Regions from separate parts of the Jeotgalibacillus aurantiacus genome, predicted to be linked through region 1. Evidence: predicted binding sites of a transcription regulator. Region 1 holds the regulator's gene; each other region holds the start of a gene.
The links. Region 1 encodes Rex, which represses fermentation and respiration genes when NADH is low (regulators of the CRP and FNR family bind a similar motif). Its sites were predicted from a motif close to TTGTGAAATATTTCACAA; they were not measured.
Positions count from the first base shown of each region.

Region 2: H7968_RS08185 (cytochrome ubiquinol oxidase subunit I) is a predicted target of Rex. The motif match lies at 2,780-2,797, and genes of this name have one in related genera.
Region 3: cydD (thiol reductant ABC exporter subunit CydD) is a predicted target of Rex. The motif match lies at 1,003-1,020, and genes of this name have one in related genera.

Region 1 is NZ_JACNMS010000006.1:146-9,375, reverse strand. Features, by position in the region: gene tatC (twin-arginine translocase subunit TatC) at 1-495, opposite strand, end outside; gene H7968_RS15425 (twin-arginine translocase TatA/TatE family subunit) at 517-696, opposite strand; gene H7968_RS15420 (redox-sensing transcriptional repressor Rex) at 752-1,429, opposite strand; gene H7968_RS15415 (ABC-F family ATP-binding cassette domain-containing protein) at 1,670-3,613, shown strand; gene H7968_RS15410 (MFS transporter) at 4,708-6,000, opposite strand; gene tsaD (tRNA (adenosine(37)-N6)-threonylcarbamoyltransferase complex transferase subunit TsaD) at 6,079-7,092, opposite strand; gene rimI (ribosomal protein S18-alanine N-acetyltransferase) at 7,082-7,537, opposite strand; gene tsaB (tRNA (adenosine(37)-N6)-threonylcarbamoyltransferase complex dimerization subunit type 1 TsaB) at 7,530-8,228, opposite strand; gene tsaE (tRNA (adenosine(37)-N6)-threonylcarbamoyltransferase complex ATPase subunit type 1 TsaE) at 8,225-8,680, opposite strand; tRNA gene H7968_RS15385 (tRNA-Asp) at 8,844-8,919, opposite strand; tRNA gene H7968_RS15380 (tRNA-Met) at 8,928-9,001, opposite strand; rRNA gene rrf (5S ribosomal RNA) at 9,020-9,135, opposite strand; partial or broken rRNA gene H7968_RS15370 (23S ribosomal RNA) at 9,212-9,230, opposite strand, start outside.
Region 2 is NZ_JACNMS010000002.1:674,391-682,124, reverse strand. Features, by position in the region: gene H7968_RS08195 (ABC transporter ATP-binding protein) at 1-864, shown strand, start outside; gene H7968_RS08190 (ABC transporter ATP-binding protein) at 861-2,672, shown strand; gene H7968_RS08185 (cytochrome ubiquinol oxidase subunit I) at 2,904-4,247, shown strand; gene H7968_RS08180 (cytochrome d ubiquinol oxidase subunit II) at 4,325-5,338, shown strand; gene H7968_RS08175 (potassium channel family protein) at 5,403-6,068, shown strand; gene rnjA (ribonuclease J1) at 6,448-7,734, opposite strand, start outside.
Region 3 is NZ_JACNMS010000003.1:386,323-394,056, reverse strand. Features, by position in the region: gene cydD (thiol reductant ABC exporter subunit CydD) at 1-960, opposite strand, end outside; gene H7968_RS11660 (response regulator transcription factor) at 1,358-1,957, opposite strand; gene H7968_RS11655 (sensor histidine kinase) at 1,954-3,087, opposite strand; gene H7968_RS11650 (fatty acid desaturase) at 3,219-4,262, opposite strand; gene H7968_RS11645 (M23 family metallopeptidase) at 4,449-5,414, shown strand; gene H7968_RS11640 (NADH-dependent flavin oxidoreductase) at 5,494-6,630, shown strand; gene H7968_RS11635 (midas domain-containing protein) at 6,814-7,734, opposite strand, start outside.

The DNA.
Region 1 (9,230 bases):
CAGGAATCCGAAGGGGATTGTCATTTGGAATAGGAATTGAAAGAATTCATTGATCCCGATGACCTGTTCAATTTCAAGGTTATTCGAAAGGTTCGTCATAAAGCTGATGACGAACGGAAATAAAATAAAGTAGGCAAACGCCAGTCCTGATAAAAACAGGAAGACGGATGCGGGTATATAACTGAGTGTCACGCGCCGCTCCCGCTCGTGGAGACCGGGGCTGACAAACGACCAGAGCTGATATAAGATGACGGGCGATGTCAGGATCAACGCAGAGAACATGATGATCTGGAAGTAGATCATGACAGGGTCCGTTGGCCGGAATGCGTTAAGGGTCATTTTTTGTGCTTCATCAGAGGACTGAAGAAACTTCATCAGCGGCTCTGCGATAAAGAAGCCTCCGACCATTGCAAAGACAAAGAAAACGACTACAATGATGAGTCGTTTTCTTATTTCATTTATATGCTCATGGACGGTCATATCTTTTTCATTCATATGGCCACCATCCCAAAAAAATTATTGCTTCTTATCTTCTTTCTTTACATCATCGTCGTCATCGGCAAGACCTTTAGTTGCGTCTTTGAATTCACGAAGGGTGCTGCCCGCAGCTTTTCCGAGTTCCGGAAGCTTCTTAGGGCCAAAAATGAGCAACGCAACGATCGCGATTACGGCAAGGCTGATTCCACCTGGTAGCATGATGCATGCACCTCCTCTTTCTATCTTCCATCATAAAACAAATTGCGGCATTTGGCTATTCCAATATGTCCTCTAATTGTGACGTTTCTACGTCATCTGTGCCATAATTTTTCAGGAAATAAATGAGTGACTGAAGCTCCACCGCAAGATCAATATGGTGAATCCGTAAATCCTCCGGCACCGTCAGTCTTGCCGGGGTAAAATTCAGGATTCCCTTAATCTTCAGGTTCACCAGACGGTCGGTGATACCCTGTGCCGGACCTGCTGGCACTGTCAGAATCGCCACTTCAATGTCACTGTCCTGAACTCTTTCCTCAAGCTCGTCCATGGCATATACCGGTACTTCTCCGATTGATGTGCCCGCTTTTTTCGGGTCTGCATCAAACGCCATTTCAATCTTTGTATTATTGTTTTTCAGGAAATTATAATGTAAAAATGCCGTTCCAAGATTTCCGACACCAATCAGCACGACCTTTGTCGTCTCGTCCTGATCAAGCGTTTTACGGAAAAAGGATAACAGGTAATCGACGTTATAGCCGTACCCTTTTTTGCCGAGTGCACCGAAATACGAAAAATCTCTGCGGATTGTTGCAGAATCAACTTTGACCGCATCGCTCAATTCCTTCGATGACACACGCTGTTTTCCTGATGAATGCAGGTTTTTTAAAAACCGGTAGTATAGCGGCAGCCGTTTGGCTGTGGCCTGAGGAATCTTCATCTGTTCCTGACTCATGCCTCTTCTCCCCCTAAATCCAACGATCACCTTTTCTGGCTCTATTCAGCCTGTGAACGCTTCCAAATCATTATATTTCAACAATCCTTTTTCTGGACAAGCAAACTTCTTCCTTTGTTATCATACACCAACAGGGTACACTCTTGCAAAGTATGCAAACTTTTTCACAAATCCCCTGTATTGCTTATGCCTTCCCCGTTGCGATACACTTAAGAGGATAAAAATAGAGGTGAACCATTGATGATTTTACTGCAGGTGAACGGTCTCTCCAAGTCCTTCGGGGCTGAGGAGATTCTGTCTAATATAAAACTCGAGGTCCAGACTAAGGACCGCATCGCCCTCGTTGGCCGTAACGGCGCGGGGAAATCTACGCTTTTAAAAATGATCGCCGGACAGCTTTCGTATGATTCCGGTGATATTAATAAACCGAAGGAAGTCACGATCGGCTACCTTGAACAGCACTCAGGACTTGAATCTGAGCTTTCCATCTGGGATGAAATGCTGAGCGTATTTGACCATCTAAAGGATATGGAAAAAAAGCTTCGCAGTGCAGAACAGCAGATGGCTGATCCCGCTGTGTATGAAAACGAGGAACGCTACAGCCGTTTAATGAAGGAATACGATGAACTCCAAGTGCGATTTAAGGATTTCGGCGGCTATCAATATGAAGCGGATATCCGGACCGTACTTCACGGACTGCGTTTCCAGTCCTTCGATTACGATACACCTATTTCAACACTGAGTGGCGGGCAGAAAACCCGTCTCGCACTTGGTAAGCTTCTTTTAACGAAGCCTGACGTGATGATTCTCGATGAGCCGACCAACCATCTCGACATCGACACGCTTGCCTGGCTTGAAACGTATTTGCAGGGCTACCCGGGTGCGATTCTCATCGTATCCCACGACCGCTATTTCCTTGATAAGATCGTTAACCAGGTCGTTGAGCTGTCGCGTCACCGTTCGAAAAAATTCCACGGGAACTACAGCAAATATTTAGAACAGAAAGCACTCGACTACGAACGCGAAATGAAGGAATACGAAAAGCAGCAGGAAGAAATCGCCAAGATGGAAGACTTCATCGCGCGAAATCTCGTACGGGCCTCCACCACCAAGCAGGCACAGAGCCGCCGCAAAAAGCTTGAACGCATGGAAAAAATGGACCGTCCGCGCGGTGACGAAAAATCAGCCAGCTTCGGATTCGCCATCGACCGCCAAAGCGGCAACGACGTTCTGAAGCTGCAGGACCTGTCTGTCGGCTATGATGAAGCCGTTTCGCGCAACATCAACGCATCTGTCACCCGTGAAGACAGCATCGCTCTGATCGGTCCAAACGGTGTCGGGAAATCAACTTTACTGAAGACGATTGTGAAAAAACTGCCCGCACTAGCAGGCGCCATTCAGTACGGCTCAAACGTCAGCATCGGCTACTACGACCAGCAGCAGGCCGAGCTTCATTCCAATAAAACCGTATTAGGTGAGCTCTGGGATGACTATCCGATGAAAAATGAGAAAGACATCCGTACCGTGTTAGGCAACTTTTTATTCTCAGGAGATGACGTCCTGAAGCCGGTCGCAACCCTGAGCGGTGGAGAAAAAGCACGACTTGCACTTGCCAAGCTCATGATGCAGCGCTCAAACCTGTTAATCCTGGACGAGCCAACCAACCACCTGGATCTCGACAGCAAGGAAATTCTCGAAAACGCACTGATCGATTACCCTGGCACGATCCTGTTCGTCTCGCACGACCGCTATTTCATCAACCGCCTGGCAACCAAAGTACTTGAGCTGTCTCCTGACGGCAGCACCGAATACCTCGGCGACTACGATTACTATATCGAAAAGAAAACAGAGCAGGAAGAACTTGCAGCCTTTGAAGAACGCGAACGCGCAGCCAAACAGCCCGCTTCCGCCAACACAAAGGCATCAGACAAATCCTCCTTCGCACTCGACAAAGAAAAACAAAAAGCCGAACGCAAAAAACGCCGGCGACTCGAAGAAATCGAGCTCCTCATCACCGAGCTCGAAGGCACCATCGAAGAACACGAAAACCTCCTATGTGAGCCCGACATCTTCCAGGACCACGAACGCGTCATGGAATCCAACCAGGCCATCGAACAAGCCAAATCCGACATGGACCAGCTCCTTGAAGAATGGGCAGAATTAGAGGAAGAGTTAGCTGAATAAGGAAAAGCCGGAGTGCAAGCACTCCGGCTTTTTTAAATGGGCGTGTATCATGGTTGTCCGGAATAGGTCAAATAGAACAATTCCACGAAAGAGATCCAAAATCTTATGAAACATCAGGAATATTCCCCCAAACCAGGCCATCATTCCACGAAACAGCTGCAAAATCTCACGAACTAAAGCCAATATCCCGCGAACCAGCCTCACAGCTCCACCCGCTCATTCAGTCACCGCGCATTTGACAACTCCTCAGCCTTATTTAACAACTTTCTTTGCTTATTTGACAACTCTTACTCCAGATTAAACAACTCTAAAGACTTATTAAGCAACTTATCTCAGTTATTTAACAACCCTCATCAAAAAACCCCTGCGAATGCAGGGGCACTTAATGGTTTTGAGTAACAGTCTTTTAATATTGTTTATTCCCACAAAAATCATTAGATCTGATTACTTTACAAAGGTCCGGCGGCATTCGTAGACTCCTACGGCGGAGAAGCGACAGGTGAGACAGCGTAGTGCGGAGCACTAGCTGGCTCACCGCGCGGCCGTGGAAAGCGAAGGATGCCGCCGGACCGGTTCTTTATATCTCCCCCTTAACTCCAATAAGAGGTAAGCTCAAACAAAGGGCTGGGACCATCCGAAGACTCCTGTGGCAGAAAGGGACAGGTGAAACCATTGTGCGAAGCACAATGGGTTCACCGCCCGGCCACGGAAAGCGTAGGATGGTCCCAGCCCGGTTTTCCAAACACCATTCAACAATCCTCCCACCACATTTCCCAAATAACCCATCACTTATACTATTTCGCCCATCGAATCAAAACCCAAATTGTGTATAACTTTCCACCATATAATTATTAGAAAATTACAAACAAATATGTACGTAATATGTATATCTTGTAACAGAACCATGACAATCCCCAGAGTTATACACATTAAACACAGCATAAAACGGCTTTTCAACAGCTTTTTCCACATTATCCACAGATTAATGTTAAGAAACAAACATTATCCACAGCTCATGACACACTGAATTATAAACAGTACCTCTCGTACTTATGCACAGGTTATCCACATATTAACACCTAATGTTTACCATTTCACTTTCCCAATTCAATCCCGTGAACAGATCCTCTGTTCATCCAATAAACTGCAGGAAGCAACAGTAATGCTAATATTCCTCCAGCAATCGACAAAAACGCATAACTCGTCCCTGCGACGACCATCCCTGAAAGAATTCCTCCTGCCGCTCCGGACAACGCGACCAGTACATCTACTGCTCCCTGTGTCTTCGCTCGTACAGCAGGTTCCGTTGAATCAACAAGCATTGACGTCCCGCTGATTAAGCCAAAATTCCACCCCAGCCCAAGAAGAACCAGCGCCACAACCATCCAAAACAAGGATTCTCCAGGAGCAAGCGCACCACCAAGCCCGGCCAGCAAAAGCGTTACGCCCGCAGCGATCGCCATCTTACCTCGTCCAACCCTGTCTACAAGCACACCCGTCACAAGAGATGGTAAATACATCGCAGCAATATGAAGGCTGATCACAAGCCCCACAGCCTCTAATCCATGACCATGCGCTCCCATATGAACCGGCGTCATCGTCATCACAGCCACCATGACAATCTGGGCCGTCACCATCACCGCAGCACCAATCACCACACCTCGACGGTTATATTGAAGTACATCACCAGAATGCGCAGGATCAATAGAAGCTTTTTCAACCGCAGCTATTTTCTCCGCGACTAAAAGTGGATCCGGCTTTAAAAACAAAAACAACACGATCCCTGCAAGCACATAGGCAGCAGCAGCTAAAATAAACGGACCTGCAAGTGCTGGAACACCCACCATGACCGCGAACTCCCCCATCACGCCCACTAGATTCGGTCCCGCAACCGCACCAAACGTTGTCGAGACAAGGGCAATACTGACCGCTTTCGCGCGCTGATCCTTTCCGGCAAGATCCGTTCCGGCATACCTCGCCTGAAGGTTCGAAGCCGTTCCAGCTCCATAAATTAAGAACGATAAAAATAACAGCGGTATATTTTCAAAAGCGGCAGCAGAAATAACCCCAATCGCGCCTAATCCACCAGTCAAAAAACCACCCGATAACCCGAGACGCCTGCCAAACCGCTGCGAAGAACGCCCGACTGTATAAGCAGCCATCGCAGAGCCAAACGTTAACAGCCCGATCGGAAGGCCCGCATATCCCTCTGTTCCAAGCAGATCATTCGCGAGCAGTGCACCAACCGTAATACCCGCTGCAAGCCCCGCTCCACCAAAAATCTGAGATAACACCACAATCCAGAGCGTCTTTTTATACAAAGCCTCTTTTTTCGCCGGGTCATCTATGTAAGCCTGTATATCTGAATCACTTAAACCCTTGTTCATATCATTAGCTCCTTTAATCAGCATCCTTACTCCATTGTACTAAAAAAAGCTGCCTGAAAGTCAGACAGCTTTTTGATCTTATTTTAACTCAAGACCCGGGTTTGCATTCATTCCTAATGATGAACGTCGTCCCTGCTCGAAATGAACCGCTCCGGCTGCAGCGATCATGGCTGCGTTATCCGTACATAAAGAGAGTGGTGGAATCACAAGCTCCACGCCATCCATCTTATCAAACATCTCCGTTAAACGGCTGCGCAGTCCTTTATTGGCTGCCACACCACCGGCTAACAGCACCTGCTTCACGCCATATTCCTGCGCTGCACGTTTTGTTTTTTCCGTCAGCACGTCAATGACACTATCCTGAAAGCTTGCTGCCAGATCCTTCACATCAATTTCTTCCCCGCGCTGCTCCGCATTATGAAGCGTATTAATCACGGCAGACTTCAAACCGCTGAAGCTGAAGTCATACGAACCTTCCTCAAGCCATGCACGCGGCAGCTTAATGGATGGTGTTCCTTCATGCGCTAGCCGGTCAATATGAGGGCCACCAGGATAAGGCAGGCCAATCGTCCGCGCCACTTTATCATACGCCTCACCAGCAGCATCATCACGCGTTTCACCAATCACTTCAAACGAACCGTGATCACGCATCAGCACAAGCTCCGTATGTCCCCCTGACACAACAAGTGATAACAGAGGAAACTGCATCTCTGTCACAAGACGGTTCGCATAAATATGACCCGCAATATGATGCACCCCTACAAGCGGCTTCTGATGAGCAAAAGCCAAAGCCTTCGCAGTATTCACACCAATAATAAGCGCACCAACAAGACCTGGACCTTCTGTTACAGCAATTGCATCAATGTCATCCATTGAACACGAAGCCTGCTCAAGAGCCTCTTCCACGACAAGCGTCATCTGCTCGACATGATGCCTTGAAGCGATTTCCGGAACGACTCCGCCAAAACGTTTATGGCTCTCAATCTGAGAGGAGATCACAGAGGAGACAATCTCATTTCCCCCGCGAATCACGGCAGCAGCCGTCTCATCACAGCTCGTCTCAATGCCTAAAATCATCGTTTTATTCGTCATTTAAATTCACCCACATGACCTGTGCATCCTCTCCGTTATCAGAGTAATAATTTCTGCGGATTCCACCATTTGAAAATCCAAGCTTTCTATATAACGACTGGGCAATCTCATTACTCACCCTCACTTCAAGCGTCAGTAATGTCGCACCCGATTCCTTTAAAATATCCATGATCTGCCGCATCATCTTCTCGCCAAGCTTTTGCCCGCGAAGCTCAGGAACAACCGCCACATTCGTAATATGTGCCTCATCCATAATGAGCCACACACCACAGTAGCCAGCCACTTCCCCATCGACTTCAAGCAGCAAATACTTCGCAAACTGATTAATCGTCATTTCATTTTCAAACGCCTCACGACTCCATGGAGAGGAAAATGAAGCTTCCTCCACTTTTAACACCGCGTCAATATCAGCGGTCGTCATCCACCGAAACCCGACGTCAGCCATTATTCTTTTCCTGCTCTTTCAGCCAGTTCGCCTCAGCCTCAGCCATACGGATATAATTCGGCACAAACTCGTGCACGTCCTCATCAGCAAGCTCAGATGCATAAATCGCCATCTCAGCCATACGCGGCACTTCCTCCGATGCAGACACACGCTTCGCTCTGTCCCCTAAACGCGCCTGAATCTGCTCCCAGAATACATCCACATCTGCACCGCAGAATAACACAGCTTCTTCCCTATCCGCTAAAAGATCAAGCCATTCCTCCATCGACACATTCCGGTCCTCTTCAAGCTCCATCCACGTTTCATCAAACGTATAAAGCCCTGTATAAACACGTCCTCTTCGCGCATTCATAATCGGAGAAACAATGCCGTCAAACTGCTTACCCGGCCACGCCAGACTCAGCAGACTTGAAACGCCAACCAAAGGAATCTTCAAAGACCAGGCCAGTGTTTTAGCAAGCGTGACCCCAATTCTTACACCTGTATAAGATCCAGGACCTTTTGCCACAACAATGCGCTCAATCTGATCTGCAGAAAGATCCAATGTGGCCAGCAATGATTCTACAGCAGTCATCGCCTGAATCGAATGATTTCTTTTTATATTTAACGTCAGCTCTCCCATTACCTCGTCGTCTTTTACTACTGCAAGCGACAACGGCTGGTTTGACGTATCAATTGCCAGTACAATCATCGTAAAATCTCCTCACATAACGCCTCATACCGGCTGCCTCTTGGCACAAGCTCAAACCTTCTTGAGTCGTTCTCAACATAATAAATGGAAAGATCCAGACGCTCCTCAGGAAGCTGCTCCTGAATCAGGTGTGCCCACTCAACCACACACACACCATCTCCATTAAAATACTCATCAAAGCCAAGATCCTCAAACTCATCCTCAACACGGTACACATCCATATGATACAGAGGCAATCTGCCCTGATACTCCTTCATAATCGTAAACGTCGGGCTATTCACCGTGCGTGTAATCTCAAGCCCCTTTGCAAGGCCTTTCGTAAATGTCGTCTTACCAGCCCCAAGGTCACCCTCAAGCGTCAGCACATCCCCCTTTTGTAAAAGAGAGCCGAGCCTTTCTGCAAAAGCAGCCGTTTCCCCCGGGGAAGATGAATGCCATTCATGCTTATTCATTATAAAAGCCACCACCATTTCAATCAGTACATGTCTGATCATTTAAAAAAGACTCACCCGCATGGAGTCAGTCCGTTCATTTATCTTTATCTTCACTTAGTTTACACGAAATCCATCTGTCTTTAAACAAAAAAATAACCATGACCGCATGTCATGGAATAAATGGCGGTCCCGACCGGGATCGAACCGGCGATCTCCTGCGTGACAGGCAGGCATGTTAACCGCTACACCACGGGACCAAAGGTAATTGCGGGGGCAGGATTTGAACCTGCGACCTTCGGGTTATGAGCCCGACGAGCTACCGAGCTGCTCCACCCCGCGACGATAAAAAATGGTACAGCCTAGCGACGTCCTACTCTCACAGGGGGAAACCCCCAACTACCATCGGCGCTGAAGAGCTTAACTTCCGTGTTCGGCATGGGAACGGGTGTGACCTCTTCGCTGTCATCACTAGACTGATTTACTTGAAGACTCGCGCCTTCAAAACTGGATACAACATCAAACAACCGCAAGGTTCGAGAATCACCTAATTTGGTTAAGTCCTCGATCG
Region 2 (7,734 bases), on a different contig from region 1:
TCCAAGGCTTCCGGTGAAAGACTGCTTGAAATTCTTGAAGCGGGAGAAACCATAAAAGAACTAGCGCATGCCATCGAAATGAAAAACACAGATGGAGAAGTTGAATTTGACAATGTCACACTTCGTTATACTGAGGATGTTGAAAAAGCGCTGGACCAGGTTTCCTTTAAAGTGAGAAGTGGACAGACGGTTGGTCTGATTGGGGCAACAGGTTCAGGAAAGACGAGTATTACACAGTTAATGACGCGTTTTTATGAACCGAGTGAAGGAAGCGTGCTGATCGACGGTAAAAACGTCAATGAGTACACGGTCCAGTCTTTAAGAAAAAATGTTGGTTTTGTTCTGCAGGAGTCATTTCTTTTTTCATCAACAATCAAATCAAATATCGCATTTGGAAATCCAGGCGCGACAATGGATCAGATTGTTGAGGCAGCAAAACGTGCGCAGGCTCATGATTTCATTATGGAGCTTCCTAAAGGCTACGATACGATGCTGGGAGAAAGAGGGCTCGGATTATCAGGAGGGCAGAAACAGCGTATTGCGATTGCGAGAGCGATCTGCCTTGATCCGGGGATTTTAATTTTGGATGATGCAACAAGTGCGGTGGATATGCAGACTGAATTTGAAATTCAAAAAGCATTAAAGGAAGTTATGCGCGGAAGAACAACCTTTATTATTGCGCACCGGATTTCTTCATTAAAACATGCTGATGAAATTTTTGTTTTTGAAAATGGGCGCATCACCCACCGGGGAAAACACGATGAATTGATCAAAACAGAAGGACAGTACAGAAGAATTTATGATATTCAGTATAAAGATCAGATTGAACTGGCGGCCAGTATGAAAGCGGGGGCAAGCCGATGAGTAAAGCGTCAAATGCAAAAGAAAGATTTCATTATTCCACCGATCAGGTGATTGAGAAGCCGTTTAACTGGATGCAGCTTTGGAGGCTGCTGCACTATTTGAAGCCTTATACAAAAAAGCTTCTGCCTCTTTCTGTTTTAATGGTTTTAATTACAACTGCAGTCCGGCTTGTGATTCCAATTATGATCGGGATTTATGTGATTGATGAAGCGATCATGTCAAAGGACGGAGACTTGCTTCTCCTGCTTGTTGGTGTCATCGCAGGGCTTTATATTGTTAACTATGTAGCCAATATTTTCAGGATAAAATGGATGAATATACTTGGTCAAAGTGTGATTTATGATTTGAGAAAGCATTTATTTACGCACGTACAGTGGCTGAGTAACCGCTTCTTTGATCAGCGTTCGGCGGGATCTATTCTGGTCCGGATTATGAATGATATTAACTCCTTACAGGAATTGTTTACGAATGGGGTTATTAACCTGCTGATGGATGCGTTGATGCTGATTGGGATTTTCATTATCCTGTTTACGATCAGCCCGCAGCTGGCGCTTGCCGTCATGATTGTTCTGCCGTTAATGTTTTTGATTTCAACTAAATTGAGAAAGAAAATCAGACGTTCATGGCAGACGGTGCGTCTAAAGCAGTCAAAGCTGAATTCTCACCTGAATGAAAGTCTTCAGGGAATGCGTGTAACACAATCCTTTACGCAGGAAAAAGAAAATGCAGCTTATTTTAATGGTGTAAATACGGAAACGTTTGAAAGCTGGCAGGATGCGACGAAGAAGAATGCAACCTTCCGGCCTCTCGTTGAAATGACAAATGCAGTAGGGTCGGCGATTCTCATCTGGTATGGTGCCTACCTGATTCAAAGCGGCAGCTTGCAGATCGGTGAATTTGTTACGTTTGCCTTCATGGTAGGCATGTTCTGGGAGCCGATTTCAAGACTTGGTATGGTCTATAACCAGTTGTTAATGGGGATGGCTTCTTCTGAGCGGATCTTCGAGTTTCTGGATGAAAAACCGAACGTCGCTGAAAAAGAAAACGCTGTTGAGTTGAAAGAAATTAAAGGGAAAATTGACTTTGAAAACGTTGAGTTTGCTTATACTGAAGATCGTAAGGCATTAAATAAGCTTTCACTGTCTATTAAAGCCGGTGAAACCATTGCCTTGGTTGGTCACACTGGATCGGGTAAAACGACGATTGCCAACCTTGTTACCCGCTTTTATGATCCAACTGCCGGTTCTGTTAAAATGGACGGCCATGATTTGAAAGATGTGTCTTTAAGAAGTCTCAGGTCTCAAATTTCGATCGTATTGCAGGATACATTTATTTTCTCGGGTACCATTAAAGATAATATCCGGTTTGGTTTTCCTCATGCAACGGATGAGCAGATTATTGATGCTGCCAAGGCAGTTGGGGCGCACGGATTTATTGAACGGCTGCCTAAAGGGTACGATACAGAAGTAGAAGAGCGTGGCAATATCCTGTCGGTAGGGGAAAGGCAATTAATTTCATTTGCCCGTGCACTGCTTGCTGACCCGAGGATTATCATTCTGGATGAGGCGACGGCTTCTATTGATACAGAAACTGAAGTGATCATTCAGAAGGCGCTGTCCACTCTTCTTGAAGGACGTACAGCCATCATTATTGCGCACAGACTGTCAACTATTCGGGATGCTGATAAAATTTATGTTCTTGATCACGGGAACCTGATGGAATACGGCAATCATCAGGAGCTGATGGAACGCAAAGGCATCTATCACGGTCTGGTTCAGTCACAGTTCACGATGCAAAAAGAAGCTTAAATGAAATTTTGACAAATTTATAAACAGATAAAGCCCTCTGATACATTTCAGAGGGCTTTATTCATTGATTTTTTTTATGAGCAGGATGTATACTATAAGCAAATAGTTTGTGAAGGATGTCACAAAATATTCATGTTCAACATATCACAAACATTCTTCCTGTTATATGGTGATGATCGCTTAGTGGTATAGTAAAGATAACAATAAGTTGGAAATCGGGAGGGAATACCAGTGCTAGATTTAGATGGCGTTACGCTCACCAGGCTGCTCACGGCAGCAACATTAATGTTTCACGTAATTTTTGCAACGATAGGTGTCGGAATCCCGGTCATGATTGCCATTGCGGAATTTTTGGGTATAAAGAAAAATGACCCACACTATCTTCTGCTTGCAAGACGATGGGCAAGAGGCTTCACAATCACAGTAGCGGTTGGAGTTGTGACCGGTACAGCAATTGGTCTGCAGCTGTCATTACTGTGGCCGAGCTTTATGCAGCTGGCTGGACAAGTAATCGCACTGCCGCTGTTCATGGAAACATTTGCTTTCTTTTTTGAAGCAATCTTCCTTGGAATCTATCTTTACACATGGGACCGTTTTAAAAACAGATGGCTGCACTGGCTGTTGAATATACCGATTGTGATTGGGGCTACTTTATCAGGGTTCTTCATTACAACGGTAAACGCATTTATGAATACACCGCAGGGCTTTGATCTTCTTGATGGAGAAGCGGTAAACATTGATCCGCTCGCAGCGATGTTTAATCCTGCGACACCGACAAAAGTATTTCATGTTTTGACATCGAGTTATATGACATCGGCTTTAATTCTTGCTGCAATAGCAGCATTTATGATTTTAAAGAAAAAAGGCAGCTTTACTTACCATAAAAAAGCGCTGAAAATGACGATGATTGCCGGTTTGATTTTTACAGCCGGTACAGCGCTCGCAGGTGATCTTTCAGCTAAGTTCCTTGCTAAAGAGCAACCTGAAAAATTAGCTGCTGCCGAGTGGCATTTTGAAACTGAGTCCAATGCGGATCTCATTGTCTTCGGAACCATTGATGAAAACAATGAAATCAGTAATGAAATCCGGATTCCTGGCGCATTGAGTTTTCTTGCGGGTAATTCGTTTGATACCGAAGTCATCGGTCTAAATGAATTCCCTGAAGAAGAGCGCCCACCTTTATGGGTACACTATGCATTTGACCTGATGGTTTCAATCGGTATGTACTCCATGTTTATCGCAGGAATTTTCGTCCTGTTCAGCTTTATTAAACGATTTAATGAACATAATAAATTCCTGCTGATGGGGATCATTGCGAGTGGACCGCTTGCAATGCTGGCGGTTGAATTCGGCTGGGTTTACGCAGAAGTTGGACGTCAACCTTGGATTCTCAGAGGGATCATGACGGTGGATGAAGCAGCAACCACTTCAAGCTCAGTGGGTATTGCATTCGGATTGTTCCTTGCACTGTATGCTGTACTTGGCTTCTTCTGTGTACGTGTACTGTTGAAGATGTTCAGAAACAAACCGGCTGAAGCAGAACTGGAACAGCGCTTCCCTGGAGGTAAACTGTAAAACAGGATGACAACTGATTCTGCATGTGCAGAATCAGTTGTTCCTGTGCTTATACATAAAAGATGGGAGGGAATATCATGAGCTTGGAAGTCATCGGGATTTCGGTATTATGGCTCTTTTTATATGGATATTTAATTGTAGCATCGATTGATTTTGGGGCCGGTTTTTTTGCTTATTATGCAAGGGTCTCAAAACGTGAACATATTATGAGTAAGTTAATCAGCCGTTACTTGTCACCTGTGTGGGAAGTAACCAATGTATTTTTTGTCTTTTTCTTTGTCGGTCTTGTCGGGTTCTTTCCTGACACAGCCTACTACTACGGAACAGCACTGCTTCTGCCGGGATCAGTGGCGATCATATTAATTGCGATCCGCGGATCCTTTTACGCATTCGGAAATTACGGATCAAAAGACAATACCGTTTATCTGTTTTTATACGGCGCAACAGGATTATTGATACCGGCAGCTTTATCAACGGCATTGACCATTTCTGAAGGAGGATATCTTGAAGAAACTTCTGAAGGTGTTGTCTTCCTGGCAGGTGAACTTTTCACCAGTCCGTATTCATGGAGTGTAGTTGCGCTGGCGATCGTTTCTGTTCTATTTATCAGCGCATCATTTCTGACTTATTATGCAGACCGAGCCGAGGATGTTGATTCGCGTGCGATCATGAGAAAGTTTGCACTATGGTGGAGTGCACCAACGATCGGGGCAAGTCTTCTCGTTTTTGCTGGACTGCGCGATCATAACGTGGAGCACTTTAGAAGAGCCCTGGATTTATGGTGGATGTTCGGACTTTCTCTATTATTTTTCCTGATCGCTGCATTTTTAATTTACTCAGGAAAAAGATACGGTACTGCGTTCATCATGGTGATGCTTCAATTCTTCTTTGCATTCTTTGGTTACGGGGCTTCGCACTTGCCTTATATCCTGTATCCATTTATCACGATTGAAGGTAGCGTTGTTAACGAAACGATGGGTACAGCACTCGTTATTGTCTTTATACTTGGCCTGTGCCTGCTTATTCCGTCTTTATACCTGCTGATGAGACTATTCCTCTTTGATGCAGATTACGTAAAAGGGAAAAAATAATTTCATTTTCTGAAATTTCCTGTGATAAAATAAGAGCAGGATTCAGAAAGTGGAGGAATGGCTAGTGAAAAAAGAATTTGTGGTGATCGGCCTCGGCCGATTTGGAGGCAGTATTGTACGTGAACTCGTTGAACAGGGCATGGAAGTTATGGCCATTGATAAGTTCGAGGATAAAGTCGACGAATTCTCAAACATTGCCACACATGCGGTAATGGCAGATTCAACGGATGAGTCAGTTCTCAGAAGTCTTGGGATTCGTAACTTTGACCATGTCATCGTAGCGATAGGTGATGATATTCAGGCCAGTATCCTAACAACACTGATGTTAAAAGAAATAGGTGTTAATAAAGTAACGGTCAAGGCACAAAATGATTATCACGAAAAGGTGTTGCGCAGAATCGGTGCAGATAAAGTAGTACACCCTGAACGTGACATGGGTAAACGTATTGCACACAATATCGTCTCAAATAACGTGCTCGACTATCTTGAACTGTCTGATGAACATTCTATCGTTGAAATCGCAGCTAACAGCCTGCTCATCGGCAATACCATCATTGATCTCGATATCCGTGCAAAATACGGAATCAACATTGTCGCCATCAAAAGGGGAGATAACATCATCGTGTCCCCACAGGCAAACGATGTCATAGAAAAAAATGATATCCTGATCGTCATCGGAGCAGATAATGATATCAACCGCTTCGAAAAACGCGTCATGCAAAGCTCCTGACAAAATCCGGACCACAATCAACATCACGTGGTCCGGATTTTTTTGTATGGTAAGGAGCGGAGAACTTAGTATTTTTAGGCTCCTTGTTTCATGAAAGTGACATTTGAAGCCTTTTGGGTTAATGGATCGGCAATGCTGTTAGCGTATTAAATCTGTTTTAAGTGATTTATTCCAATTAATTACCATTTTAAAATATTGTTATTTATAAATGAGGGGAGGTTCGCATCCGCAGACTCCTGTGGCAGAGGAGCGACAGGTGAGACAGCGTAGTGCGAAGCACTAGCTGGCTCACCGCGCGGCCACGGAAAGCGGAGGATGCGAACCTCCCCGGTTATTTAAATTCAAAAAGGGAGACTGCATTGTGAGCAGTCTCCCTTTTTTATACTTCCATAATAATCGGTAAAATCATCGGACGGCGTCTCGTCTTTTCATAAAGGAAAGGCTCAAGCGTATCCGTAATTTCATTCTTAATCTCAGACCACTGGCTCGTCTTATTCGAAAGCACCTTATTCAGATGCTTCTGGAGCAAATACTGCGCCTGGTGAATAAGTTCGCCGGATTCCCTCATATAAACAAATCCGCGGGAGATCAGGTCAGGTCCTGAAACAACTTTGTGCTCATTCAGGTTCAGGCTGACTACGACAACGACAAGGCCTTCCTCAGAAAGAATTCTTCTGTCGCGAAGAACGATATTTCCGATATCACCAATTCCGCTGCCATCAATGTATACATTTCCGGATGGGATCTTACCTGCAACCGATGCCTCTGTACTGCTTAGTGCAAGAACATCCCCATTTTCCATGACAAAACAGTTTTCCTCCGGAACATCACAGTCAACAGCAAGGTTTACGTGCATCTTCTGCATTCTGTATTCACCGTGAATCGGCATAAAGAATTTTGGCTGAATCAGACGCAGCATCAGCTTCTGCTCTTCCTGAGAGCCGTGACCTGACGTATGGATGTCGTTCAGTGAACCGTGAATAACATCGGCTCCTGCGCGATACAGAAGGTTAATCGTCCGGTTTACGCTGATGGTATTTCCAGGAATCGGTGATGATGAAAAGACAACCGTGTCCCCAGGAATAATCTGAATCTGACGGTGTGTACCATTTGCAATTCTTGAAAGAGCTGCCATTGGTTCACCCTGACTTCCAGTACAAAGAATCACGACTTTGTCTGACGGAAGTCTGTTCAGCGTATGTGCATCAATAAACGTATCTTTTGGTGCATTCACATAGCCGAGTTCATGTCCGATGTTAATCGCATTTTCCATACTCCGGCCGAAAACAGCTACCTTACGGCCGTGTTTCACAGCAGCATCCGTGACCTGTTGAAGGCGGTAAATATTAGATGCAAACGTAGCAAAAATAATTCTTCCGTTCACTTTCTGGAAAATATTATCGATGCTGTCTCCAACCTTACGTTCTGAAAGCGTGAAGTTCGGTACTTCACTGTTTGTGCTGTCTGAAAGAAGGGCAAGGACACCTTCTTTTCCGATCTCAGCCATTTTCGTCAGGTTGGCAGGTTCTCCAACCGGTGTGAAATCAAACTTAAAGTCTCCGGTATGAACAATGTTACCTGGAGGAGTTTTCACAACAATTCCATAGGAGTCCGGAATACTGTGCGTTGTTCTGAAAAAGCTCACGGCTGTTTTTCTGAACTTGAT
Region 3 (7,734 bases), on a different contig from region 1:
CTGCACCCGATCCTCTTTTTGATCAAGCTCAGACGTAATGAGCGCTGCGGCTCCCATACTTCCGCGTCCTGTATGAAAAGCACTACCCAGCTCACGAATCGCCACATAAAATTCCGGCGCCAAAACAAGCAGGAAAAACGCCGTAAAGAAGGTCACGCTTTCAAAAAGAACGAGCCTCAACCCAAGTTCAAGCGCGATCAATCCAACCCCAAGCATCGAAATATACTCAAGCATCAGTGACGAAATGAAAGCCACCTTCAACACCTCAAGCGTGGCATCCCTGAACTTAAAGCTGCTATCCTCAATCGCATCACGCTGTTTTTTAGACTGTCCAAACAGCTTCAGCGTTGTCAGTCCCTGAAGCGTATCCAGAAAAGTCCCGGAAAAAGCAGATAACTGTCCCATCTGCTCTTCAGATTTCTTCTGCGTCTTAATTCCGATAATCACAAAAAACAGGGGGATAAACGGCGCTGTCACCATCAGAATCAGCGCTGAAATTAAATCCTGTGTAAAAGCTACAATCAAAATCATCAGCGGAACAATCGACGTCTGGATCACCTGCGGGATATAACGGCTGAAATAGCTGTCCACCTCATCAACCGCATCGAGCATCACACTGATCTTTCTTCCCGACTGCCCCTGCAAAGAAGCCTGCACAGGATTTCTCGTATATTTAGCCAACAGCTGCTCGCGGATCGTCTGTTTCACCTTCGCAGCCATCCACGCTCCCGTTCTTCCACTCGCAAACGTCAGCATCGCACGGGCTACAAGCGCAACAGCAAGCCAGCCAAACAACGGCAACACATCATTCCAACCGGCATCCTGCAGAAAAATCTGATCCACAATCCGCACGATAAAATAAGCCTGTGCAATAATACTCGCACCAGACAAAATCGCAATCGTAACCAGCAGAATAAGCGTCCCCTTATACTCTCTCGCATAACGAGCCAATTCGTTCATTTTAAGCTCTCTCCATTCTCAGAAATGGCATGAATCTTTTAAATGTGAAGTATTTCACAATTATAGTTAGTCTTATTATAACGAATTATACGTGAAATTTCACCTCATAGGGATTCGCAGCATGTGTACAGTGTTCAGACATGTAATTTTGTCTAAAATCCCGATTGGAATTGTGAAACGAACCTAATCCGGATAAGTCAAATGACCTTATTTTACGAAACATGATCGAAACCCTGCGAACCTTCTCGAAAATCTCACGAACCACACACCAAATCTTTCGAAACAACATCAAAATCCCGCGAACCCCGACTAAAATCCTTCGAACCCCCGGCCGCGAGCGGAGGATGATCCCGGCGCGATTTTGGATTAAAAGAAAAACGCCCCCTCACAGAGACGTCTACTTAAACCAGCCCTTCTCACGAAAACGCGAAATCGCTTCAATCCGGTTCGACACCTCAAGCTTATCGAGGATCACCGAAATATAATTCCGCACCGTTCCATTCGTAATAAACAATGTGCCCGCAATTTCCTTCGTCGTTTTACCCTCAGCAATCAGCTCCATGACCTCCTGCTCCCGCTCCGTCAGCGGATTCGGTTCAGTCAGCGCCATATCAACGAGCTCCGGCGCATAAATTCTGCGTCCTTCCATAATCGTCCGGATCGAACGCGCGAGCTCCTCACTCGGACTGTCCTTCAGCAAATACCCGCTGACACCTGCATTGCGTGCCCGTTCAAAATATCCCGGACGGGCAAATGTCGTCAGAATGATGATTTTACACGGCTCATCCTTTAGCTCTTCAGCCGCATCAAGTCCAGTTTTTAACGGCATTTCAATATCCATGATACAGACGTCAGGCTGAAGCGAACGAACCATCTCAATGGCTTCTTCCCCATTTTTCGCTTTCCCGACCACCTGCAGATCCTCCTCTAAATCGAGCAGAGAACCAAGCGCGCCAAGCAGCATCGTTTGGTCTTCCGCCAGTACAATCCGAATCATCCTGTTTCCTCCTTAGACGAGTGCTTCACAATGGTTGGCACACTGATGATAACCGTCGTGCCTAATCCATTTTTTATATCCAGCGATCCATTCACAAACTCCAGTCGCTCCCTCATGCCGCGAATCCCGTTACCTTCTGAGAAACGGTCAGTAGAAAACCCGCTACCGTTATCCTCCACTGTGATGCGCAATTCCTTAGGTAGCTGTTGTACTTCTACCTGGCACTGAGTAGCACTGCTGTGTTTCACCACATTCGTTACAGCTTCTTTTACACACATACTCACTACATTCTCCACTAAAAGCGGAACGTTTTTCAAAGCAGGATCTCCCTTCACCTCCACTTTCATTCTGGCCGCATTGAGCAGTTCACGTATATGATAAATTTCATCTTCAAGCTTTGTTCCCCTCATATCAGACACGAGTTCACGCACTTCTTTTAAAGCGGTGCGGGCTGTCTGATGGATATCCTTCAGCTCATTTTTCGCAGACTCAGGATTTGCAACCAGCAGCTTACTCGCCAGATCACTTTTTAAACCAATTAACGATAGCTTCTGCCCGAGCGTATCATGCAGGTCACGGGCTATCCGCTGACGCTCCTCCATCACCATCAGATCGGAAATCCGCTTCTGCGCGTATTCCAGCTGACCTTCGAGCTTCTGACGCTTCATCCGGTTATACGAATTAATCGGCAGTAAAATAACACCGATTACACTGATAAACACAAACGGAAACTGCGTGAAAAACAGCTGATCCTGCGTGAAGAAAGCAATGTTAACCGTCACAATCGTTGAGCCGACCAAAATACCGTAAAGTGTAAAAAAACCAACCTTATTCTGTACCGTACCAATCATAAAAGAAAGAAATATCGCAAAATAAACAAAGCCAAACAGCACCGTCATCGCAATACTGATCGCAATCGCAATTCCTACCCAAACATAATTCAGCCAGCCCTTCGTCAAAAAAGTCAGGCGGTAGGAAACAAAGAAAATCAAAATCATCAAAACACCGACCGAAATCTCAAGCCAGGTAGATGACCTGAAAATAAAATAAAACGGCAGCATACAGAAAATAATCCATATATAAATATTCAAGCCTGTATTCTTCGGGAAAATGTTATACCAGTTTTGCATGATGCTCCGTCCTTTCTGTTATGAATAAGTATAACATGGGGACGGAGCGCCTGTTCCTTTTTGCAAAAAGGAACAGGCGCTCCGTCCCCAAAAAAACCGCATCCTAAAACAGGACGCGGTTTCAAAAGCGATTATTGTTTTGTCTGCATCCTTCTCATTTCAAGGCGCATTTTTTCTTTTTTCAGCTGCTGTTTGACTTCATTAAAGCTGACAAAGGTTTTGCGCGTTTCGTCGTACAGACGGAAGCGGATGGATTCGAGACTTGATTTCATGGTAATCGTTGTTGCTTTTTGTAATGGCGGTGTTGATTCGTGTGCTTTTTCAAGATGGTAGTTCGGCACTCTCGGGCTCAGATGGTGCACATGGTGGTAGCCGATGTTGCCCGTTACCCACTGAAGCACTTTAGGAAGCTTGTAATAGGAGCTGCCGTCAACCGCTGCTTTGACATAATCCCATTCAGATTCGTCTTCAAAGTAAGAATCCTCGAACTGATGCTGTACATAAAACAGCCAGATGCCAAGCATCCCTGATACGAACATGATCGGGCCATGTACAAGCAGAAACGCTTCCCAGCCGACCAGAAGGACCATCAATGTATATAACACTACAATTGAGATATTCGTCAAATACGTATTTTTACGCTCTTTTTTCCTTGCGTCACTACGATTCATCCGGTTCGTAACAAGGAACAAATACACTGGTCCAAGACCAAACATCACTAGTGGATTACGGTATAGGCGATAAGATAAACGTTCTTTCCACGATGCCTTTTTGTATTCTTCCACTGTCATGATCCAGATGTCACCTGTTCCACGCTTATCAAGATTTCCGCTCGTTGCGTGGTGGATCGAGTGTTCACGCTTCCACTTTTCATACGGAAACATCGTAATAATGCCGGTGATGGTACCGACGAGGTTATTCAGCTTTTTGTTTTTAAAAAATGACCCGTGACAGCAGTCATGGAAGATGATGAAAATTCTTACTACAAATCCTGCAGCAATGATCCCCAGTCCTAATGTCAGCAGATAAGAAATTTCAAGGCTCTGATAGGCTAAAAACCATAATATAAAAAACGGTGGAATGGTATTAATCATTTGTCTGACGCTTGCTTTTAAGTCTGTTTTTTCATAAGGAGAGACACTTTTACGCAGCTCGGCAATCTTTTGTTTCGTCATGATTTCCTCCTCTGTTGCTCTTATGACCTCATCATAAAGCTTTCCCCATTTAAAAATAAGTCATGAGTGTAAGGGATCATTCATGACAGGTGTCATGTTCTATTTAGCAGGATCAGGAATATAAAAAGCATTCTGGTAAAACACAGGTCAATAATTCTTTTTTGAACGGGTCATACTACCCGAGAGGTGATTTTATTGAAAATTGGAGTATGGCTTATTGTATTCATATTTTTATTCCCTGCCTCCGCGCTGGCTCAAGAAACAAAGCGGGAGGACCTGCTGAAGGAACGATTAAGCTATTACAACCTTTATCAGCATCAGGCTGTACCGTGGTATTACCTGGCTGCTGTTGATCAGTTTGAACGCAATATTCAGCCGGTGCGTTCTGATCTTGAGAAAAAAGAGGGACCTCTTTCTTTAACCATCCCTGACGATAAATGGTTCGGTCCCCTTCATCCTGATCAAAGTAACCTGTCCCCTTACTTTATTTCTTTTTTTGGTGGTATCGGGCTGGATGCAAATGGTGATGGGAAAGCCGATCCGAATGATCCTGAGGATATCTTTGGGTCAATGGCTGACTTTATTCAACAGTTTGACTCCTTCGAGCAGGCCATGACCTACTATTACGAAAGAAAAGAAAGCATCCGGCAGGTCATGACCATTTCTGAGATCTATCAGCACTTCAATTCACTCGATCTCTATCAGCACGTATTCCCTTTAGCTAAAAACTATGAATACAGTTACCGGAGTACATGGGGCGATAAACGGGGCTGGGGTGGCAGGAGAATGCACGAAGGAACGGACTTATTTGCCGGCTACGGGACACCTGTTCTTGCCACCACCTATGGCAAAATCGAAGAGCTGGGCTGGAATGATTATGGCGGCTGGCGTGTCGGCCTCCGTGATATTCACAACGTCTATCACTACTACGCCCACCTGTCCGGTTTTGAAAAAGGGTTAAAGAAAGGGAATTATGTAAAACCGGGTGATCGGTTAGGGTATGTCGGCAGCTCCGGTTACGGGAAAGAAGGAACAAGCGGCAAATTCCCTCCTCATATGCATTACGGACTGTATATGGAAAACGGCCGCACACAATGGGCATTTGATCCTTACCCGTCTTTAAAGGTATGGGAAAAGAATGATCAGCCTTAGTTGCACATTCCGTGAGCATCTTTCTTTAGTGAGTCGAAAAGAACCCGTATAATGTGGAGCAGATTGACTCAACAGGAGGATGATTCAAATGAGCAAACCATTTTTAGATTCATTTACCTTTAAAAACGGCGTAACGTTAAAAAACAGATTGTTCATGGCACCGATGACGAATTTTTCGTCTAAAGATAATGGAGAAGTCACACAGGAAGAACTTGACTACTATCGCGTGCGTTCAGGCGGCGTTGGCACTGTGCTGACTGCTGTGGCAAACGTAACGGATGACGGCAAAGGCTTCCACGGGGAAATCGGCGCACACCGTGACGACCTTGTACCAAGCCTGAAATTACTTGCTGACACGATCAAAGGAGAAGGCGCAAAAGCGATCCTGCAAATTTTCCACGCAGGCCGTATGGCACCGCCGGAATTGCTCCCGGATAACCAGACCGTCAGCGCAAGTGCAGTCGCACCGGAGCGTGAAGGCGCAATGACACCACGCGAGCTGACAAATGATGAAATCGAAACGATTATTAAAGCATTTGGCGACGCAACACGCCGCGCGATTGAAGCAGGCTTTGACGGTGTTGAAATTCACGGCGCCAACACCTACCTGATTCAGCAATTCTTCTCACCACATTCAAATCGCCGTGAAGATAAATGGGGCGGATCCGTTGAAAAGCGCATGACATTCCCATTGGCGGTCATTGATGAGGTGAATAAAACAGTGAAGGAATTCGGCAATGACTCCTTTATTGTCGGTTACCGTTTATCACCGGAAGAACGCGAAAACCCTGGTATCACAATGGAAGACACGTTAACATTTGTAGATCGTCTTGCAAAAGAAGACCTAGACTATCTCCACGTATCCGTACAGGACTTCCATCAGGGCTCTATGCGCGACGAAGCAGATACAGCATCACGCGTTCAGCTCGTCCACGACCGTGTCGGAAGCCAGATCCCAATCATCGGAGTAGGCTCACTGCACACACCCGACGACGTAGCCAAAGCCATGGCAGGAGGCGTGCCACTCATCGCACTCGGCCGCGAAATCATCGTCGAGCCGGACTGGGTACAAAAAGTCGAATCAGGCAAAGAAAGCGACATCCGCACCTCTTTATCCGTCGACGACCGTGAAAAACTCACCGTCCCAGAACCGCTATGGAAAGCAATCGTCAACACAAAAGGCTGGTTCCCGGTTAAAGAGCACCAAAACGCCTAGGGGACGGAGCGCCTGTTCCTTTTTAAACATGAATAGGTTAATCAACCGGCCTTCCACTTGGGAGGCCGGTTTTTGGGGGACGGAGCGGGTGTTCATTTTGCCGGAAATGAACACCCGCTCCGTCCCCCAGATTCCTTTAAACCTAAAAAACCGGACCTCCCTCAGGAAGTCCGGTCACTTTTCTTATCGTAGGCTCAGGAATGAACCGTTGTGGTTGTTGTTTTCATCAACAAGCATCAGGTTTAAACCAAGGCCAAGATCAAGATTTGATGCAAATGAATTGTCATCATCTTCAGATGAAAGTCCTGTTGCTACACCAAGATCAGTAGCAACACCAAACTCATCTTCAGATAGACCAAGATCAAATGCATTCGTTACATCAGCAAATAAAGAAGAGCGATCTTCTTCATCTTCGTTTGTAAGATTCAGACCAAGGTTTGTGTCATTTGAAAGAGAAGACATGAAATCTTCATCCTCTTCACTTACGAAAGAACCAGACAGATCGTTAACCAGAATACCATTTAGTCCAGTTTTTGAATCTTCATCTTCAAATCCTGCACCAATTGTTCCACCAGTTACAGCATCTAATGAACCTGATGTCATGTCATCATTTGACTCAAAAGCACCATCAAGGTTGTTGAAAAGTTCTCCGCCAAGGAAAGAGCTGCTTTCTTCATCTTCAGCTTTCACACCAAAACCTGCAGTTGTATCGTTAGAAACATTTGCTTTTACTTCGTCTTCATTTACAACGAAATCTGAATTCAGATCATTTGAAGCATCCGCCATTACTTCCGCACTTTCTTCTTCACCCTCAGCTGCTAGACCAAGTGATGCGTCTGTCTGTGCATCTGCATTAGCTGCTACTTCATCTTCGTTTACCACTACGTCTGTGTTCACATCGTTTGAAGCGTCCGCCATTACTTCTGCACTTTCTTCTTCACCCTCAGCTGTTAGACCAAGTGATGCGTCTGTTTGTGCATCTGCGTTAGCTGCTACTTCATCTTCATTTACCACTACGTCTGTGTTCACATCATTTGAAGCGTCCGCCATTACTTCTGCACTTTCTTCTTCACCTTCAGCTTTCAGGCCAAGTGATGCGTCTGT